Regions from separate parts of the Exiguobacterium sp. s128 genome, predicted to be linked through region 2. Evidence: a T-box and tRNA genes for the amino acid it is inferred to sense, from the RefSeq annotation. Region 2 holds a T-box; the other holds one or more tRNA genes.
The links. The T-box of region 2 lies ahead of alaS (alanine--tRNA ligase). A T-box ahead of a tRNA ligase gene usually reads a tRNA of that ligase, here a tRNA-Ala.
Positions count from the first base shown of each region.

Region 1: it has a tRNA-Ala gene. The T-box ahead of alaS (alanine--tRNA ligase) is inferred to sense a tRNA for this amino acid. The anticodon was not compared.

Region 1 covers NZ_JACSMT010000006.1:56,707-62,807, reverse strand. The annotation lists gene KNQ13_RS04130 (ABC-F family ATP-binding cassette domain-containing protein) at 1-323, opposite strand, end outside; gene KNQ13_RS04125 (redox-sensing transcriptional repressor Rex) at 480-1,139, shown strand; gene KNQ13_RS04120 (twin-arginine translocase TatA/TatE family subunit) at 1,139-1,345, shown strand; gene tatC (twin-arginine translocase subunit TatC) at 1,353-2,132, shown strand; tRNA gene KNQ13_RS04110 (tRNA-Ala) at 2,241-2,313, shown strand; gene KNQ13_RS04105 (S8 family serine peptidase) at 2,563-6,101, shown strand, end outside.
Region 2 covers NZ_JACSMT010000001.1:59,077-70,822, forward strand. The annotation lists gene fabF (beta-ketoacyl-ACP synthase II) at 1-606, opposite strand, end outside; gene KNQ13_RS00320 (beta-ketoacyl-ACP synthase III) at 614-1,558, opposite strand; gene mtnN (5'-methylthioadenosine/S-adenosylhomocysteine nucleosidase) at 1,668-2,375, opposite strand; gene greA (transcription elongation factor GreA) at 2,433-2,906, opposite strand; gene udk (uridine kinase) at 2,963-3,610, opposite strand; gene KNQ13_RS00340 (O-methyltransferase) at 3,631-4,272, opposite strand; gene mltG (endolytic transglycosylase MltG) at 4,345-5,493, opposite strand; gene KNQ13_RS00350 (DUF1292 domain-containing protein) at 5,574-5,870, opposite strand; gene KNQ13_RS00355 (DUF1292 domain-containing protein) at 5,854-6,141, opposite strand; gene ruvX (Holliday junction resolvase RuvX) at 6,154-6,576, opposite strand; gene KNQ13_RS00365 (IreB family regulatory phosphoprotein) at 6,573-6,842, opposite strand; gene alaS (alanine--tRNA ligase) at 6,877-9,519, opposite strand; T-box leader at 9,582-9,800, opposite strand; gene recD2 (SF1B family DNA helicase RecD2) at 9,843-11,746, opposite strand, start outside.

The sequences.
Region 1 (6,101 bases), on a different contig from region 2:
ATCTCGATTTCCATCCGGCGTAATGCACGTTCTTGATCCTGAAGGTGTTCGAAGACGGTCAGCATCTCGTTCCAGATCGATTCGTTGGATTCGAGTCCACTGTCCTGAGCGAGGTAACCGATCCGGACTTCCTTACTCTTCATGATTTCCCCGGAATCATGTGACAGTTCTCCGGCGATGATTTTTAAAAGTGTCGATTTTCCGGCACCATTTCGACCGACGAGTGCAATCCGGTCCCGTTCCTGTACTTCGAGTTTAATATTTTCTAAAATCGGCTCCACGCCGAATGATTTTGAGAGTTGGTTTACTTGTAAGAGAATCATATCCATCCATCCTTCCACCCTTTAGTCTATCACGAAAAATCCTGCCGAATATAATATTTGTTACTCTATGTGAAGTGGTTTACAATCAAGAAGAGTAGAATTCTTTGCATTGATTTGGGTGCCACGTCAGAACGTGGCCGAAGGGGGAACTGCAGTATGAATGGGCCAGACACAAAAATACCACAAGCAACGGCAAAACGGCTGCCGTTATATTATCGTTTTATCCAGAGTCTTTATAACTCCGGCAAGCTGCGCGTCTCGTCAGCAGAGCTCAGTGAAGCAGTCAAAGTCGACTCGGCGACGATCCGTCGTGACTTTTCCTACTTTGGGGCGTTAGGGAAAAAAGGATACGGTTACAATGTCCAACATTTACTGACATTTTTCCGAAAAACATTAAACCAAGACGAAGTCACGAATGTCGCCCTCGTTGGGGTCGGACATCTCGGAACAGCGTTTGCAAATTATAACTTTTTAAAGAATAATAGTACTCGTATCGTCATCGCGTTTGACGCCGATGAGGAGAAGGTCGGAACGACGACACAAGACGTTCCGATTTATCACGTGTCTGATATGAAAGAACAAATCGAAGCGAACAAGGTTGATGTTGCCATCTTGACGGTACCGTCGCAGTTCGCGCAGTCAGTAGCGGACGAGTTAGTTGAGTATGGTGTGACCGGCATTCTGAACTTTACACCGGCCCGGTTGAACGTACCGGCTCACGTTCGGGTCCATCACATCGATTTGTCGATCGAGTTGCAGTCGCTTGTTTATTTCATGAAGCATTATTCGCAATCAGCTGAAGGAGTGAAATCATAATGGAAAACCTTATTCCGTTAACAGTCGGATTTATGGGACCAGGGAGTATCGCCTTGATCGGTGTCGTCGCCTTGATCATCTTCGGACCGAAGAAATTACCGGAGCTCGGCCGCGCCGCCGGTCAGACATTAAAAGAGTTCAAGAGCGCAACACATGGCATCATGGACGATGATAAAGACAAAAAGGACGAAACGAAAGAGAAGTGAGTGAATCATGGCGATCGATCAAGAACAGAGTATGACGACGCATTTAGATGAACTGCGCAAGCGGATCGTCTGGTCGCTCATCATCGTGGTGGTCATGTTCGTCGCAGCCTTTCCGCTTGTCCGTCCGCTTGTCCGATTTTTGCAGGCTGACTTAAAAGAACTTGGAATCGGGCTGAATGCCTTTAACGTGGCGGATCCACTGATGTTGTATCTGAATCTTGCGTTCATCATCGCAATCGTCTTGGCGTCACCGTTTTGGATGTATCAGCTTTGGGCATTCATCCGTCCCGGCTTGCATGACCAAGAACAAAAAGCGACGTTGACCTATATTCCGGTAACGTTCTTCTTATTTTTAGCCGGCATCTCGTTTTCTTACTTTTGGCTGTTACCGTTTTTACTTGAAGTATCGACGGAGCTCGGACAAGAGCTTGGCATCGAACAAGTCATCGGCGTCGAGAACTATTTCAGTTTCCTGATTCGATTGACGATTCCGTTTGGTGTCTTGTTTCAACTCCCCGTCGTGACGATGTTTTTGACACGTCTCGGACTGGTGACACCGTTCTTCATGCGGAAGAATCGGAAGTATGCCTACTTTGCATTATTTGTCGTCGCGGCGTTGATTTCACCACCGGACGTCACCTCGCATTTAATGATCTCTGTCCCGTTGTTCGTCTTATATGAAATCAGCATCCTGATTTCAGCGCGGACGTATAAAAAAGTCCTGATCTTGGAGCAACAGGCAGAACTGGAGCGACAGGCGGATTTGATGCGTGACTTAAATAAATAAGTAGTGAAACTCTCTTTGTCCAGGCGACAAGGAGAGTTTTTTTGTAAGCGGTCTAATTTTATATTGAAAAAATGTACAGGACTGGTTATACTCTTAATAGAAACACACGGGGGCTTAGCTCAGCTGGGAGAGCGTTTGGCTGGCAGCCAAAAGGTCGTCGGTTCGAGCCCGATAGTCTCCATTCCGTTTTATCGATCAAACCCTTGGGAAACCAAGGGTTTTTTTGTGTTTCCTTATCATGATTCCTTTTATGAAAAAAGGTAAATATAGGAGTTATTTGATTTTCAGGTGACATAAACAAACAAATACTTTTAAAAAGCACCAAATTTAAATTGTATATTAAGAGAAAATTAATTAAACTGAAAATACAGAATTTTAGTTTGGAATGATTTTCGGTCACATTACATCTTTCGGAAAAGGGGAAAAAAGAATGAAGAAGAAGATTGCACTGGTGGCAGCAGCCCTCATGACATCTTCCAGCCTAGTTCATGCTGAGGGACATGTGTCATCACAAAAAGTGGATGTACAAAAACCACAAGCGCTCTCACTCAAGAAAACGGGTCAGGAAAAGTCATACAGCCAAAATGAAAAAGTCCGGATCGTCGTCGAACTCGATCAAAAAGCAGCAATCGAGCACGCACAAGCCCAGAATAAACGCTACAGCGCGTTAAGCAATACGGAAAAAATCATTCTCAAGAATCAAATCGTCAACAAACAGAAGGAAGTCAAAGCAGCGATTGCTCAAAAAGACATCGCGGTTGCCTATAAGGAAAGCTTCACGACCGTCTTGAACGGGTTCAGCGGGGAAGTCAAATATGGTGAAATCAAGGAACTGAAGAAATTAAGCGGCATCAAAAATGTACATATCGCACACGAATATGCGCGTCCGGAAGTCGAAAAGGGCGCGACGCCAAACATGTTACATAGCAAAGACATGGTCAATGCGAAGCAGACGTGGCAGGACTACGGGTATAAAGGGGAAGGGACGATCGTCGCCGTCATCGATACGGGAATCGATCCGACGCACAAGGACATGGTCCTCAGTCCGGAGACAAAAGTCGATTTGACATCATCAAAAGTCGAAGGCTTTAAATCGTCAAAAGGCCTAAAAGGAAACTACTTCACGGAAAAAGTACCGTATGGCTATAACTATGCGGATCACGACAGCGAAATCCGTGATCTCGGGCCGGGCGCTTCGATGCACGGGATGCACGTTGCCGGTACAGTGGGTGCCAATGGCGATGAAGCGAACGGTGGCATCAAAGGGGTTGCACCTGAGACACAACTTCTTGCGATGAAAGTATTCGGAAACGACCCGGGGATGCCGTCGACATTCAGTGACATCTACATCAAAGCGATTGATGATGCGATTGCGCTTGGAGCAGACGTCATCAACATGAGTCTCGGTTCAACGGCATCATTCGTCCAAAAAGATGATCCGGAACAAAAAGCAATCGTTAATGCGATGAACAACGGCATTTTATGTGCGATTTCAGCCGGAAACTCGGCATTTGCCGGAAGTGGCGCCGGAAACCCCTACGCGTCGAATCCGGACGTCGGTGTCGTCGGTTCACCGGGCTTGATCAGTGAGTCACTACAAGTCGCATCGGTCGAGAACACACAGCTGACACTCGAAGGAATGGCGTTGACGGTCGACGGGCAGGACGCCGGTTACCTCGCCTATCAAAAACAAGATTCACCGAATCCGATTGCGGTCTTCGATAAAGAGAAGATGGATGTCGTCTATGTCGGTGATGGCAGTGAAACGAATTATGCGGATAAAGACGTCAAAGATAAAGTCGTCTTCGTTGTCCGGAACGGCAGCTTCAACTACGGGATGATTCAGGCGGAAGCCGAGAAACAAGGCGCAGCCGGTGTCATCGTCCGCGGTCGGGTCGATCACGGGGATTACGTCAGCATGGCGCTCAATAAACCAACGATTCCGCTCGTCTCGTTAAGCATTGCCGACGGAAACGAACTCGAAGCGAAAGCAAAAGACGGCAAAGCATTGACGGTGACGTTCGACGGAAAAGCGGTCTCCAGTCCGAATCCGGTTGCCGGCGAAATGTCTGACTTCACGTCATGGGGTGTCACACCGAACCTTGACTTCAAGCCGGAAATCACGGCACCAGGCGGAAAAATTTATTCGACGCTCAACGATAACGAATACGGCGTCATGAGCGGGACATCGATGGCGGCACCACACGTCGCCGGTGGAACGGCGCTTGTCATGCAACGGATCGACAAGGACTTTAAGGTCAGCGGTGCGACACGTGTCAAACTCGCGAAGACGATCTTGATGAACACATCACGTCCGCAACTCGATAAAGGGAAGTACAATGCGGAAGCGAAAACCGGCAATTATTACTCGCCGCGTCGTGAAGGAGCGGGTCTGATGGACTTGCGTGCGGCGATGAAAACACCGGTCGTCGTGACGGAAACGAAGTCGGGCGAAGGAAAAGCAGCCTTAAAACAAGTCGGTGACAAGTTCACCTTCACGTTAGACTTGAAGAACTACAGCAATGAGAAGTTAACGTACAAACTGGCCGGTACCGTTCAATCGGATCTCGCAGTTGAAGGTCAGAACCTGCTCGAGGCGAATGGTATCTTCAAAAAAGGAACAGTGGATGCGGTCGATGCCAACAAAGGCACGTTCCCGATTTCCTTCACGGTCGGCTCGAAGAAAGCAAGCTCGGTCGCGATCAATGCGAAGAGTACGACGAAAGTTAACGTCACGGTCGACTTAAAAGACACGGTTGATTGGGCGAACGGTGCACCACTCGACACGATCTTCGAAAACGGCTACTTCGTCGAAGGATTCGTCCGTCTCGTCGATGCAAACAGCAAAAACCCGGAGTTGACGGTTCCGTATGTCGGCTTTAAAGGGGCATGGGACAAAGCACCGATCGTGGATGCGCCACTCTATGACGGCAACACATTCTACGGCATCACGGGTCTTGCGACAGAAGTGAAGGATGACTTTAACTTCCTCGGTACGAATGCGCTCGGTAAAGTCGTCAAAGAAAAAGTTTCGTTCTCTCCGAACGGCGACGGCAGTGCGGATGAGGCATTCCCGGTTCTCTCGTTCTTACGGAATGCGAAGAAAGTCGAGTATTCGATTCTCGACCGCAACCAGTCACCACTCCGTAAACTCGAAACCCAGTCGGATGTCGTCAAGAACTACTACGATGGTGGAGCGGAACCAGGCTTTACGCCGGTGACGAACGCCGCGTGGGATGGAACGATCAACGGTTCAAAAGTCAAAGACGGTCTGTACTACTACCAAGTGAAATCAGTCGTCGATTACCCGAATGCGAAATGGCAGACCGCGACATTCCCGATCTATGTCGATACGAAAGTACCGGCTGCGACCGTCAAATGGGATGCTGACAAGAAGGCCGTCTCATGGACAGCCGGTGATCAAGGAACAGGTATCGCTTCATTTGATCTTCTCGTTGACGGCAAAAGTGTCTTGAAACAACCGCTTGCTCCGTCTGCTAAAAATTACACGCTGACGGATCTTCCGAGCCGCGCGAAAGTCACGTTCGTCGTCTCTGATTACGCGGGCAACATCGTCAAGAAAAACGTCAACACGACAGGCGTCGACAAAGCGGTGCCGAGTGTCCAAATCGACACACCGGAAGCACTTGCCTTAACGACGTCGCAACAAGTGACCGTAACAGGTAACGTTGCCGACGAGTCAGGCGTGAAGTCATTTAAAATCAACGGCAAATCCGTGAAATTACGCTGGGATGCCGCGCAACAACACTATGCGTTCAGCCAGAACATCACGTATACGACAGACGGCGTGAAATCGTTTAAAGTCGAAGCGTACGATGGAAAAGGCAACCGTGTCGCCTTCAGCCGTCAAGTCATCATCGATTCGGAACGTCCGACGATCCGTGTGACGGCACCAACAACGGTTTCAAGCAAAACCAAAACAGCGAAGATGACGATCGTCCTGCGCGA
Region 2 (11,746 bases):
AAAACCAGCAAACGATAGATTTGTGATCGGTGCTTCCGCTCCACCGGCAATCATCACATCCGCATCTCCCCGCTCGATGACACGTAATGCTTCCCCAATCGCATTTGTTCCTGAAGCACAGGCTGTGACCGAACAGTTATTCGGGCCTTTTGCTCCTGTATAAATCGAGACTTGTCCGCTTGCCATGTTCGGAATCATCATCGGAATGAAGAACGGGCTGACACGACGATGCCCGCGTTCAAAATAAATCTTTGCCTGTTTTTCAATCGTCTCGACTCCGCCAATTCCAGATCCGATCCAGACACCGATCCGTTCTGCATTTGCTCTGACGTCAAGACCTGCATCCTTGACGGCTTCCATACTCGCAACAAGCGAATAATGGACAAACCGATCCATCTTGCGCGCCTCTTTCGCTTCGATGAATTCCGTAATCTCAAACCCCTGTAATTCACCCGTCACTTTTGTTGGGTATTCATCGATATCCAACCGTTCCATTGGACGAATCCCATTTTCTCCTGCTTTTAATGCCTGCCAAAATGTCTCGACATCATTTCCAATTGGTGTTAATGCGCCCATACCGGTTACTACTACACGTTTTCTCATCATCATCATTTTATGTGTTCTCCCCTTTAGTCCAAGTAATATAAGCTGCTCCCCAGGTCAATCCAGCACCAAATCCAGCCAGGACGAGTGTCGTCCCTGGTTGAAGCCGTCCTTGTCGACGCGCTTCTTCCAATGCCAATGGAATCGATGCAGCAGATGTATTGGCATGTTCATCAATCGTCACGATGACTTTCTGTTCCTCAATCCCTAACCGTTCACGTGCCGCATCGATAATCCGTAAGTTCGCTTGATGCGGAATCAACAAATCGAGTTCTGCGAGTGATCCGTTTGCTTTATGAATGACTTTTTCGACGATGTCCGGTAATTTCCGTACCGCAAACTTAAAAACTTCCCGACCATTCATTTCAATTGGACCATCTAACTCTTTAAAGAGAAGATGTGCCCCTCGACCATCTGTTCCAAGCTCAAAGGCATTTAAGCCCTGTTGTTCTGTCGGACCGAGTACAACTGCTCCGGCCCCATCCCCGAACAGAATCGCGGTCGATCGGTCTGACCAGTCGACGATACTCGACATCTTTTCTGCTCCGATGACGAGGGCGTATTTTGACGTTGTCGCCGCCATCATACTCGCTGCCGTTTGTAATGCAAAAATAAATCCGCTGCAAGCCGCGCTGATATCAAAGGCTGTTGCGCCTAACGCACCGATTCGGTCTTGGACGATACAGGCCGTCGAAGGAAACGCACGTCCCGTTGCCGTTCCGACTACGATCAATCCGATGTCATCTGCCGTCAAGTTCGCATCTGCCAATGCTTTCTGAGCCGCTTCCGTTGCAAGATCCGTTACATCTGTCGTTTCATCCGCGATATGTCGTGCTCCGATTCCTGTTCGTGTCCGGATCCATTCATCACTTGTATCAAGCGTTGCCGCTAAGTCATCATTGGTGATGCGACGTTCGGGTAACGAGGTCCCGAGTCCTACAATTCCAATATTCATATGGTTGCTCCTTTAAAATTAGTATCTGGTACTAATATAAAGCGTTAATCTGATTTTGTCAAAGAGAAAAGAAGGCCCAGTTTCCAGGGAACCTTCTTTTCGGTAACGCTTATTGTTCCGAATCTGTTAACGTCCGGACGACTTCCATGACCATTTTCGCCGAATTGATCGACGCAATCTCTAAAAATTCATCAAACGATAATGACGCTTCTTCATCGGCACTGTCCGAAATCGAACGTGTCACGACGAACGGTACATTGAATTGATGACAGACTTGCGCAATGGGTGCGGCTTCCATCTCAACTGCCGCGACATCCGGAAAGTTCGTTTTGATGGCATTCGAACGTTCTGTATCATGAATGAAGGAATCTCCCGTCACGATCAAACCATGTACGACACGAATCGCTTCCATCCGTTCGATGACGGCTTCTGCCGTCGCGATGAGTTTTGGGTCTGCCGTGTAGGCAGCAGGCATCCCTGGTACTTGTCCGTACTCATAACCAAATGCTGTCACATCAACGTCATGATGACGGACTTCTGTCGAGACGACGACATCGCCGACTTTCAGACCTGCTCTGAATCCGCCTGCTGATCCTGTGTTGATGACGGCACTCGGCTTGAAATGATCGAGCAATAGTGTCGTCCCGATCGCTGCATTGACTTTTCCAATACCGGACTTCAAGATGACGACAGGTACACTGTTCAGTAATCCCTCATAAAAATGATAATTGGCGATCACCGTATCTTTTCGTTCCGATAATTCATTACGAAGTAAGTTGACTTCTTCTTCCATCGCACCGATGATTGCGATTGGCATATTTATTCCCCCAGTCAAACAGAAAACCGGATTGCTCCGGCTCCTGTCAGTTCTTATTTATTTAATCGATGTGATTTTGACAGCAAAGTCTCCACCTGGTGCTTGAACGGATACTTTTTCACCTACGCTGTGACCAAATAAACTTTTGGCGATAGGTGATTCGTTTGAGATTTTACCAGTGAATGGATCTGCTTCCGCACTCCCGACGATCGTGTACGTTTCTTCTTCATCATCTTCGAGAATCAAGAAGGTAACCGTCGTTCCGATACCAACGACAGAAATATCCTTTTCATCTTCTGAGATGATCGCGACGTTCCGTAACATCTCTTCCAACTGAGCAATCCGTCCTTCAACCATCGCTTGTTCTTCTTTCGCTGAATCATATTCCGCGTTTTCCGACAAGTCACCAAATGAACGAGCAATCTTAATGTTTTCGACAACTTCTTTTCGGCGGACTGACTTCAGTTCGTTTAATTCACTTTCAATATTTGCTTTACCTTCAAGCGTCATATAATACTGTTTTTCTGCCATTTTTGTCACGCTCCTTTTTATTCCACTAGTATAGTATATTCACATCTTTTTTGGAATCAATATCCTCTTTCGTCAAGTGCCGACCGGTAATCCAGAATCGCCCGGATCTTCGTGACGAGTAAATCGATTGCCACGTGATTTTCTCCGCCTTCAGGAACGATGATATCCGCATACCGTTTTGTCGGTTCACAAAACTGAAGATGCATCGGACGAACGACTTTCGTATACTGTTCGACGACCGAGTCGATCGAACGGCCCCGCTCATTCATATCACGTTGCATACGACGGAGGATCCGAACATCCGCATCCGTGTCGACGAAAACTTTAATATCCATCAATTCCCGTAAACGTTCATCTTCAAGCGCTAAAATCCCTTCGACGATGATGACGTCACGCGGGTCGAGTGTAATCGTTTCTTCCGCTCGTGTATGTGCGACATAATCGTAGACCGGTTTTTCGACTGCCTGGTTTTCGCGCAATTCCTTGATATGTTCAATCAACAAATCATTATCGAAGGCAAATGGATGATCATAGTTCGTTTGATAGCGTTCTTCCATGGATAACTCACTTTGGTCCTTATAGTAAGCGTCTTGCTCAATCATGACGATGGATTCACTTGGAAATGCTTCGACAAGCGAACGTGCGACCGTCGTCTTTCCTGAACCTGTTCCTCCAGCCACACCAATTACAACCGGTTTTTGCATTGAATTCGTACCTCCATCATTCATTCCGACTTCACTTTCCGACTGACGGATACACCGTCTCCGAGTGGGAAAATCGTCGTATCATATTGATCTTGCTCCATCATCCATGCCGTAAACTCTTTGACAAGACGAACCAGACGCCGCCTTCTCCGGTCAAAGGTTTTTGGATCCGTTTCGAGTACGTCACCATGCAAAAACAGATTATCCGTGTATAAAACTCCGCCTATTGGCACTAGTCGCCCATAACCGTTAAAGAATTTTTTATACTGTCCTTTGGCCGCATCGATGAATACGGCATCAAACTCCTGATCAAGTGTTTCGGCTAATTCTACTGCATCGGCAAAAACGATGTCAATCCGATCTGCGACATCCGACCGTTCAATGAACATTTTCGCTTCGGCATATCGTTTGGCATTTCGTTCCACCGTCGTGATGCGGGCGTCCGGTAAGGCACGAGCCATCCGGATTGCACTATAGCCGATCGCCGTTCCGAGTTCGAGAATGCGTGTTGGCTGCTGCAGCGTCAGCAACGATAACAACACTTCTGAACCGGTCAGTTCGATGATCGGAATATGGTGTTCTTTCGCGTATGTTTCCATTTCCTGCAACAACGGATCACGTTGCCGGATCATTCCTTCGACATACGCTGTAAAATCATTCATTCAAAATTCACTCCTTCTGCGCATAAACAGGTTGACCGGGAACGAACATACCGTCCCCGATCAACCCCTTGTTCACTGCTCTTTACTTGCTTCGTATTCAACCCATTCAGGTTTATACTTGACAACATTTCGTTGGTGCTCCTCGTATGTTTCTTCGTAGAGGATTTGACCACGTGGATTTTTATCACTTGGTGGTCGTGCGAAGAAGTAGACATATTTTGTCTGGTTTGGACTAAGGACGGCGAGGATAGAATCTTCGCTGACGGTCGAAATCGGACCAATCGGAATACCTTCGTATTTGTACGTATTGTATTTCGAATTGTTTTCGAGATCTTTTAACGTCGTCAGTGCTGTATTTTCTCCCGTACCGTACCAGACCGTTGGATCCGATTGGAGTTTCATTCCGTCGTTGAGACGATTCGTGAAGACACCGGCAATCTCGCGACGATCGTCTGGCGTCGCTGCTTCCCGCTCGACCATTGATCCGAGACTCAACACTTCATGGAAGGTCATACCCGATTTCTTGATCGCATCCGCATTCGCATCATAAATCTTTTCCATCTGGTCTAACATCGTTTCTGCGATTTGATTGATACTCTTTCCTTTGTCGAACTCATATGTCGCTGGGAATAGGTATCCTTCTAGTGAGTAGAGGACCCCTTCTTTCGTCACTTCATCCGTCAACATCGGATACTTTTCAATCAAACTTTTGATATACGCCTCATCCGTCAAGGATTTTTGAATCGAATCTGCCTTAAAGCCCGTCGCTTTTGCGATGATGGCAATTTGTCGGTCCATCGTGATCCCTTCAGGAATCGTTACTTTGACATCCGCTGCTTTCATGATTGTTCCGGTCTTCAACTCATTGATGATTTCGTCTGGTGTCATCGCTTGTGTCAAGGTATACGTCCCTGCTTGGAATGACGATTCATTCTTGTAGCGGACGTAATAACGGAAAATCGTTTCGTTAGCGATTAAATCCTTTTCTTTGAGAAGACTTGAAATCGTACTTGTTCCAGCGCCAAGCGGAATTTCGACTTTGACGGACTTCGTCGCTGCTTCGTTGACCGGTTCAAGTGAACTCTTTAAAAAGATATAGATGGCTGCTCCTGCTACTAAGAAAATCGTGAACAACACTGAAAGGATGATCAGCGTAATCCGGCGCGATGTCCGGCGGCGCTTCTGTTCTTTTTCAGCATTTTTCTTCCATTCATTCTCCATTGGTTCCTCCTTCTTCTCTTAAAACAAGGTGACATCGAAAGAGCATTGCTCTCACGACATCACCTTATGCACGAGTCGGTTTAGTCAAGCTCGTCTTCTAATGTATTGAATACTTCTTCAATCTCATCCCATGTTTCTGCATCGTCTTCTGCGATCGGAACAAGATTAAAATCGTTATCTCCATCACCATATTCGTCTAGTTCATAGACAAAGATGTCGACTTCTTCTGCTTCATCATAATCCGCACCGATTGGTTCGAGGAAAATGTATGTTTTGTTCGAACGTGGACTTTCATAACGTAAACGTTCCGCAAACTCAAAATCATTACCTTCGCCATCAGGAATTACGTACCGTGTTGGTTCATTCTGTTGCATCATTCATCCGCTCCTTTAATGCAGTCTCGAGTTCATCCCAAGTCTGCTCATCGTTTTCATCAATCAGGCTCAGCTCAAAGTCGTCTTCGCCTTCACCAAACTCGTCGATTTCACAGATGATTAAATCATCTGCACCTTCTTCCGGGTGACCGATCATTTCAAGAAATAGATACGTTTTACCGGTTCGTTCACTGACATAACGGTACCACTCTTCGAAAAGATGTTCGCCACCGTCTTCATCAGGAAAGAGATACTGCCGTTTTTCTTCCGACATCTCATTTCCTCCTTATCGATTTGCCCGATCCAAATAAGATTGCAGGATCATGACTGCCGCCATCTTATCGATGACGAGTTTCCGTTTTTTCCGACTGACATCTGCATCAATCAGCATACGTTCTGCCTGCATCGTCGTCAGTCTTTCGTCGACGAGGACGCTCGCAAGACCAGTATGCGCCTCGATTTCACGCGCAAACGCTTCACTGGCCTCTGCTCGCGGTCCAATCGACCCATTCATGTTTTTAGGATGTCCGATGACGATGATTTCGACACCGTACTCCTTAATAATTGCCTCGAGCCGTTTAAAGGCGACAGGATAGTCCGGCTCCGTCCATTTGATGGTCTCGATACCTTGTGCCGTCCAGCCCATCAAATCACTTACCGCAACACCAATCGTCTTTGAACCGACATCAAGCCCGATCGCACGCTTCATTTTTTGTCTCCACTCTCCGATAAATAAGATTTCACGAGTTCTTCTAGTAGTTCATCACGTTCAATCTTTCGGATCATATTACGTGCATCGTTATGACGAGGAATGTAAGCAGGATCCCCGGAAAGAAGATATCCGACGATCTGGTTGATCGGATGATAGCCTTTTTCTTCTAAAGCATGATAGACCGTCAACAACACTTCACGTGTCGCTGCTTTACTATCGTCTTCTGGGAAATTAAATTTCATCGTTTGATCCATCTGACTCACGTTAATCACCTCTTTCATTTACACTACTTCTCTATTATGCCAGTGATTGCACGTAATGTGAAGTAAACGCAAGCGCTTCGTTCAATTTTGCAGGATCTTTTCCGCCCGCCTGTGCCATATCCGGACGGCCGCCACCGCCACCGCCGCAACGTGTTGCGACTTCCTTGATCAGTTTACCTGCGTGATATCCCTGATCGATCAAGTCTTTTGAGACACTCGCAACGAGATTGACCTTATCGCCTTGGGCACTTCCAAGAACGATGATTGCTGAACCAAGGCTACCTTTTAGTTCGTCCATCATGCCACGGAGAGCGTCCATGTCTTGGACGTCGACTTGTTTAGCAAGGACTTGGACGCCATTGATTTGTTCAACATCGTCTTTGAGTGACGCCGCTTCGATGTTCGACAACTTCGCTTGTAATGATTCGTTTGTGCGTTCCGTTTCACGAAGTTGGAGTTGGAGCGCTTCGATCCGTCCTGGCACTTCCGCTGTTTTCGTTTTCAACACACGTGCCGCCTGCTCGAGTGTCTGCAAGTGACCGTTCATGACGTGATACGCACCTGCACCTGTGACCGCTTCGATCCGTCGTGTCCCAGCACCGATACCGGACTCAGAAACAATCTTGAACAGACCAATTTCTGCTGTATTCTTGACATGAATTCCACCACATAATTCGATCGAATACGTTCCCGCCGAAACGACACGGACTGTTTCACCATATTTTTCGCCAAACAACGCCATTGCACCTTTTGCTTTGGCATCAGCAATATTCATCTCTTCGATTTCAACAGCGAGTGATGCCCAGATGGCTTGGTTGACATCTTGTTCGATCGTCGTTAATTCTTCTGCCGTCACTGCACCAAAATGCGAGAAATCAAAACGAAGACGTTCCGCTGATACAAGCGAACCCGCTTGATTAACATGTGTACCAAGCGTATCCTTCAAGGCTTTATGCAACAAGTGTGTCGCTGTGTGGTTTTTTGTGATTGCTTGACGTGATGAGGCTTCGACCGTTGCCCGGACCGTCGCATCAGCCAACGCAATCCCCGTCCGGACGACGACCGTATGCAAGTTTTGTCCATTTGGTGCTTTTTGAACATCTTTGACATCCAGTACAAAGTCTGCACCGACGATGGTTCCTGTATCCGCGACTTCTCCACCACTCTCCGCATAAAACGGTGTGATATCTAATAAGAGTTGTGCTTCTTCTCCTGCAGCGACTTCTGTCACTCGCTCTCCATCATGCAGCAACGCAATGATTTTCGCATCCGTCTCAAGGTCCGTATAACCAATGAATTGGCTCGGAACGGTTAACGTCGCGAGGACTTCCGATTGTTGCTGCATCGAACCACCATCTTCACGGGCAGCACGGGCACGCTTCCGTTGTTCATCCATCGCCCGTTTGAAACCTTCTTCATCTACCGACATCTGGTGATCTTCTGCGTATTCGACCGTCAGCTCGAGCGGGAAACCATACGTATCATACAGACGGAATGCATCTTCGCCACTGATTGTATGTTCGCCATTACTTTTAGCCGTTTGTGCCACTGTATTCAAGATGGCCAGACCATCATGTAACGTCTCATGGAACCGCTCTTCTTCGTTTTTGATGACACGTTTGATGAAGTCTGCTTTCTCCGGTACTTGTGGATAGAAGTCCACCATGACACTCCCGACCGTATCAACGAGTTCATGCATGAACGGACGTTCGATGCCAAGCATCTTCGCATAACGGACGGCACGACGCAGCAAACGGCGTAAGACATAACCACGTCCTTCATTTGAAGGCAATGCCCCATCTCCAATCGCGAAGGCTACTGTCCGGATGTGGTCGGCGATGACTTTAAACGCAACATCGAGTTTCGCATCTTCCCGATACGTTTTCCCACTGAGTGCTTCTGTTTTGTGGATGATCGGCATGAACAAGTCCGTATCGAAGTTTGTTGGCACATCCTGCATGACGCTTGCCATCCGTTCGAGTCCCATCCCTGTATCGATGTTTTTCCGTGGTAATTCTGTATAGTTGCCATGTCCGTCATGGTTGTACTGACTGAAGACGATGTTCCAAATTTCAAGGTACCGTTCGTTTTCGCCACCCGGATACAATTCGGAATCGTTTGGATCGTCGCCAAATGCCGGTCCACGGTCAAAGAAAATCTCCGTATTCGGACCGGATGGACCTTCTCCGATTTCCCAGAAGTTATCTTCTAGCGGAATGATGCGTTCAGCTGGTACACCCAGTTCGAGCCAAATCTGACGAGCAGCATCGTCTTCCGGATGAATCGTCACGGAAAGACGTTCCGGATCGAGTCCGTACCAGTCGTCACTCGTCAACAGTTCCCAGCCCCATTTGATGGCATCTTCCCGGAAATAATCGCCGACAGAAAAGTTTCCGAGCATCTCGAAAAACGTATGGTGACGGGCTGTTTTTCCGACGTTTTCGATATCATTCGTCCGAATCGATTTTTGAGCATTGACGATTCGTGGATTCTCTGGAATGACACGTCCATCAAAATATTTTTTTAAGGTCGCGACACCTGAGTTGATCCAAAGTAATGTTGGATCTTCAATCGGGACGAGCGACGCGCTTGGCTCGATTGCATGTCCTTTTGATTGGAAAAAATCGAGATACATCTGACGGATTTGTGCACCTGTCAATGGTTTTAATGGTTTCATCGAAAATACCCCCGAATTGATTAGTTTGTCCTGAACGCAAAAAAACGATACATTCATCCCTGAAAAGGGACGAAAGCATCGCTCTCGTGGTACCACCCTCGTTCGTAAAGACAGTTCCTCTCTTCACCTCGAAAAATCCAATAACGGAGATTACCCGCAAGTGTTTGCACTCGACTCCGGAAGGAGCTTCGGACGAATCGTCATGGAGATGGTTGCAGCAATCCCATCTCTCTCTGGTACATGAACAATTCGTCTTACTTAACTTCCATCAACGTTTTGCGTCCATTCATCTACCGTGATTATTACCTATCTGACGCATCCAGTCAAGTCTTTGTCATCCCGCCCAGCCGTTCAATCAGCCGGGTCCGTCGACGTGGTTCTTCCTCCTGCGACGCTTTGTAAAAGGCGCGTGGATCACCAAACAACAATAAACTCGCTTTCGCACGGGTCACAGCCGTATAAATCAGATTCCGAGAATGTTTGAAGGCACCTGTGAAGAAAACAGGCATCAAGACGATTGGAAATTCCGACCCTTGCGCTTTATGGATCGTAATCGCATAGGCATGTGTGAACTGATCCCAGTCACTCCGGTTGTATTCGACTTCCGTCTGATCAAAACGAGCGATGATCTTATCGACCTTATCGACGTTTTCTTTCGCAAAAAAGATATTGACGATTTCGCCGATATCTCCGTTATAGACGTTTTCTTCCGCATTATTGACGAGCTGGAGAATCTTATCACCGCTCCGGTAAATCCGTGTCCCCTGTTTGACTTCCCGTTTCTTTGGCGCTTCCGGATTATAGACTTGTTGGAGGACGATGTTCAGTTCGTCAATCCCGACTTGTCCCCGGTAGGTCGGCGCTAAAATTTGGACATCGAACTTCGAGTAGCCTTTCGCAAGCGCTTTTTCTGCGAATGCCGCGATGCCGCGTAACGACTCTTGTGGCGCCAGCGAATAAAAACGACGATCCGATAAGGGGGCAAGCAGGTCGGCTGACGTCACCCGATTTTTTAAATCATGGGCCAGACGAAGGATCGACGAATCCTCGGCTTGCCGATGGACGACATTTAACCGGACGACCGGAATCCCGTCCGTATCCATCAAATCCGCCAAGACTTGTCCAGGTCCGACCGATGGTAACTGATCGCGGTCCCCGACAAATAGAATCTTCATCCCGTTTGGCACAGCCCGTAATAAACTTGATAACAGATAAATATCGATCATCGATGATTCATCGATGATCAACACCTTTCCTGTGATCGGTTGATCTTCGTTTAATTGAAAGTTCGTTCCATCATATTTCAAGAGACGGTGGATCGTCATCGCCGGAACGTCCGTCGCCTCGGACAGACGTTTCGCCGCTCGTCCGGTCGGCGCGACGAGGACATACGGATAGACCTCACCTGATTTGACCTGGCTTTTTTCAAGTGGCCAGTCATGAATCTCCTGTAACGCGTGCAGGATTCCTTTGATGACTGTCGTCTTTCCGGTACCCGGACCACCTGTCAACACCATCAACGGGGCTTTAACCGCGAGTTCGATCGCCTCGCGCTGTTGGACGGCATATTCCATTCCGAAACGTTCCTCCAGTTGACCAATCGCCGACAAGATTGTTGCGACATCGACTTCTTGTTCCGAGCCATTCGCCATGACGCGGGCCAACTCCTTTGCGGCCCGGACTTCGGCGTAAAAAATCGTCGGTAAGTACAAACAACCCTCTTCGAGTTTGACCTTATCTTCCGTCAATAATAATTCGATGGCTTGTTCGAGCCGTTCGCCCGGGTCTTCCCCTAGTAGACGGGGTGCCCGCTGCAACAAGGATTCGACCGTCGCGAAGGCATGACCTTCCGCTGCCTCTTGCTCTAGAATATGCATGATGGAAGCTGCGACCCGTTCCGGATGTAAACCGACGAGACCAAGATGCGAGGCAATCTGATCCGCTGTCTTAAACCCGATTCCACTGACTTCATACATCAAGGAATACGGATTTTCACGAATTCGTGCCATCGCGTCTCCTTCGTAAGCGGCATAAATCTTCGCCGCTAGTTTTGGGGTGACGTCAAACGGGGCTAAAAAGAGCATCAATTGATCGACCCCATACAACGTGGCCAGTCGGCTAAAAATCACATCGGCCTGTTTTTGTTTGAGACCCGGCACCCGGTCCAGTGCCTTGCCGTCTTTTAGGATGACATCAATCGCGTCCTCACCTAAGGCGTCGACGATAT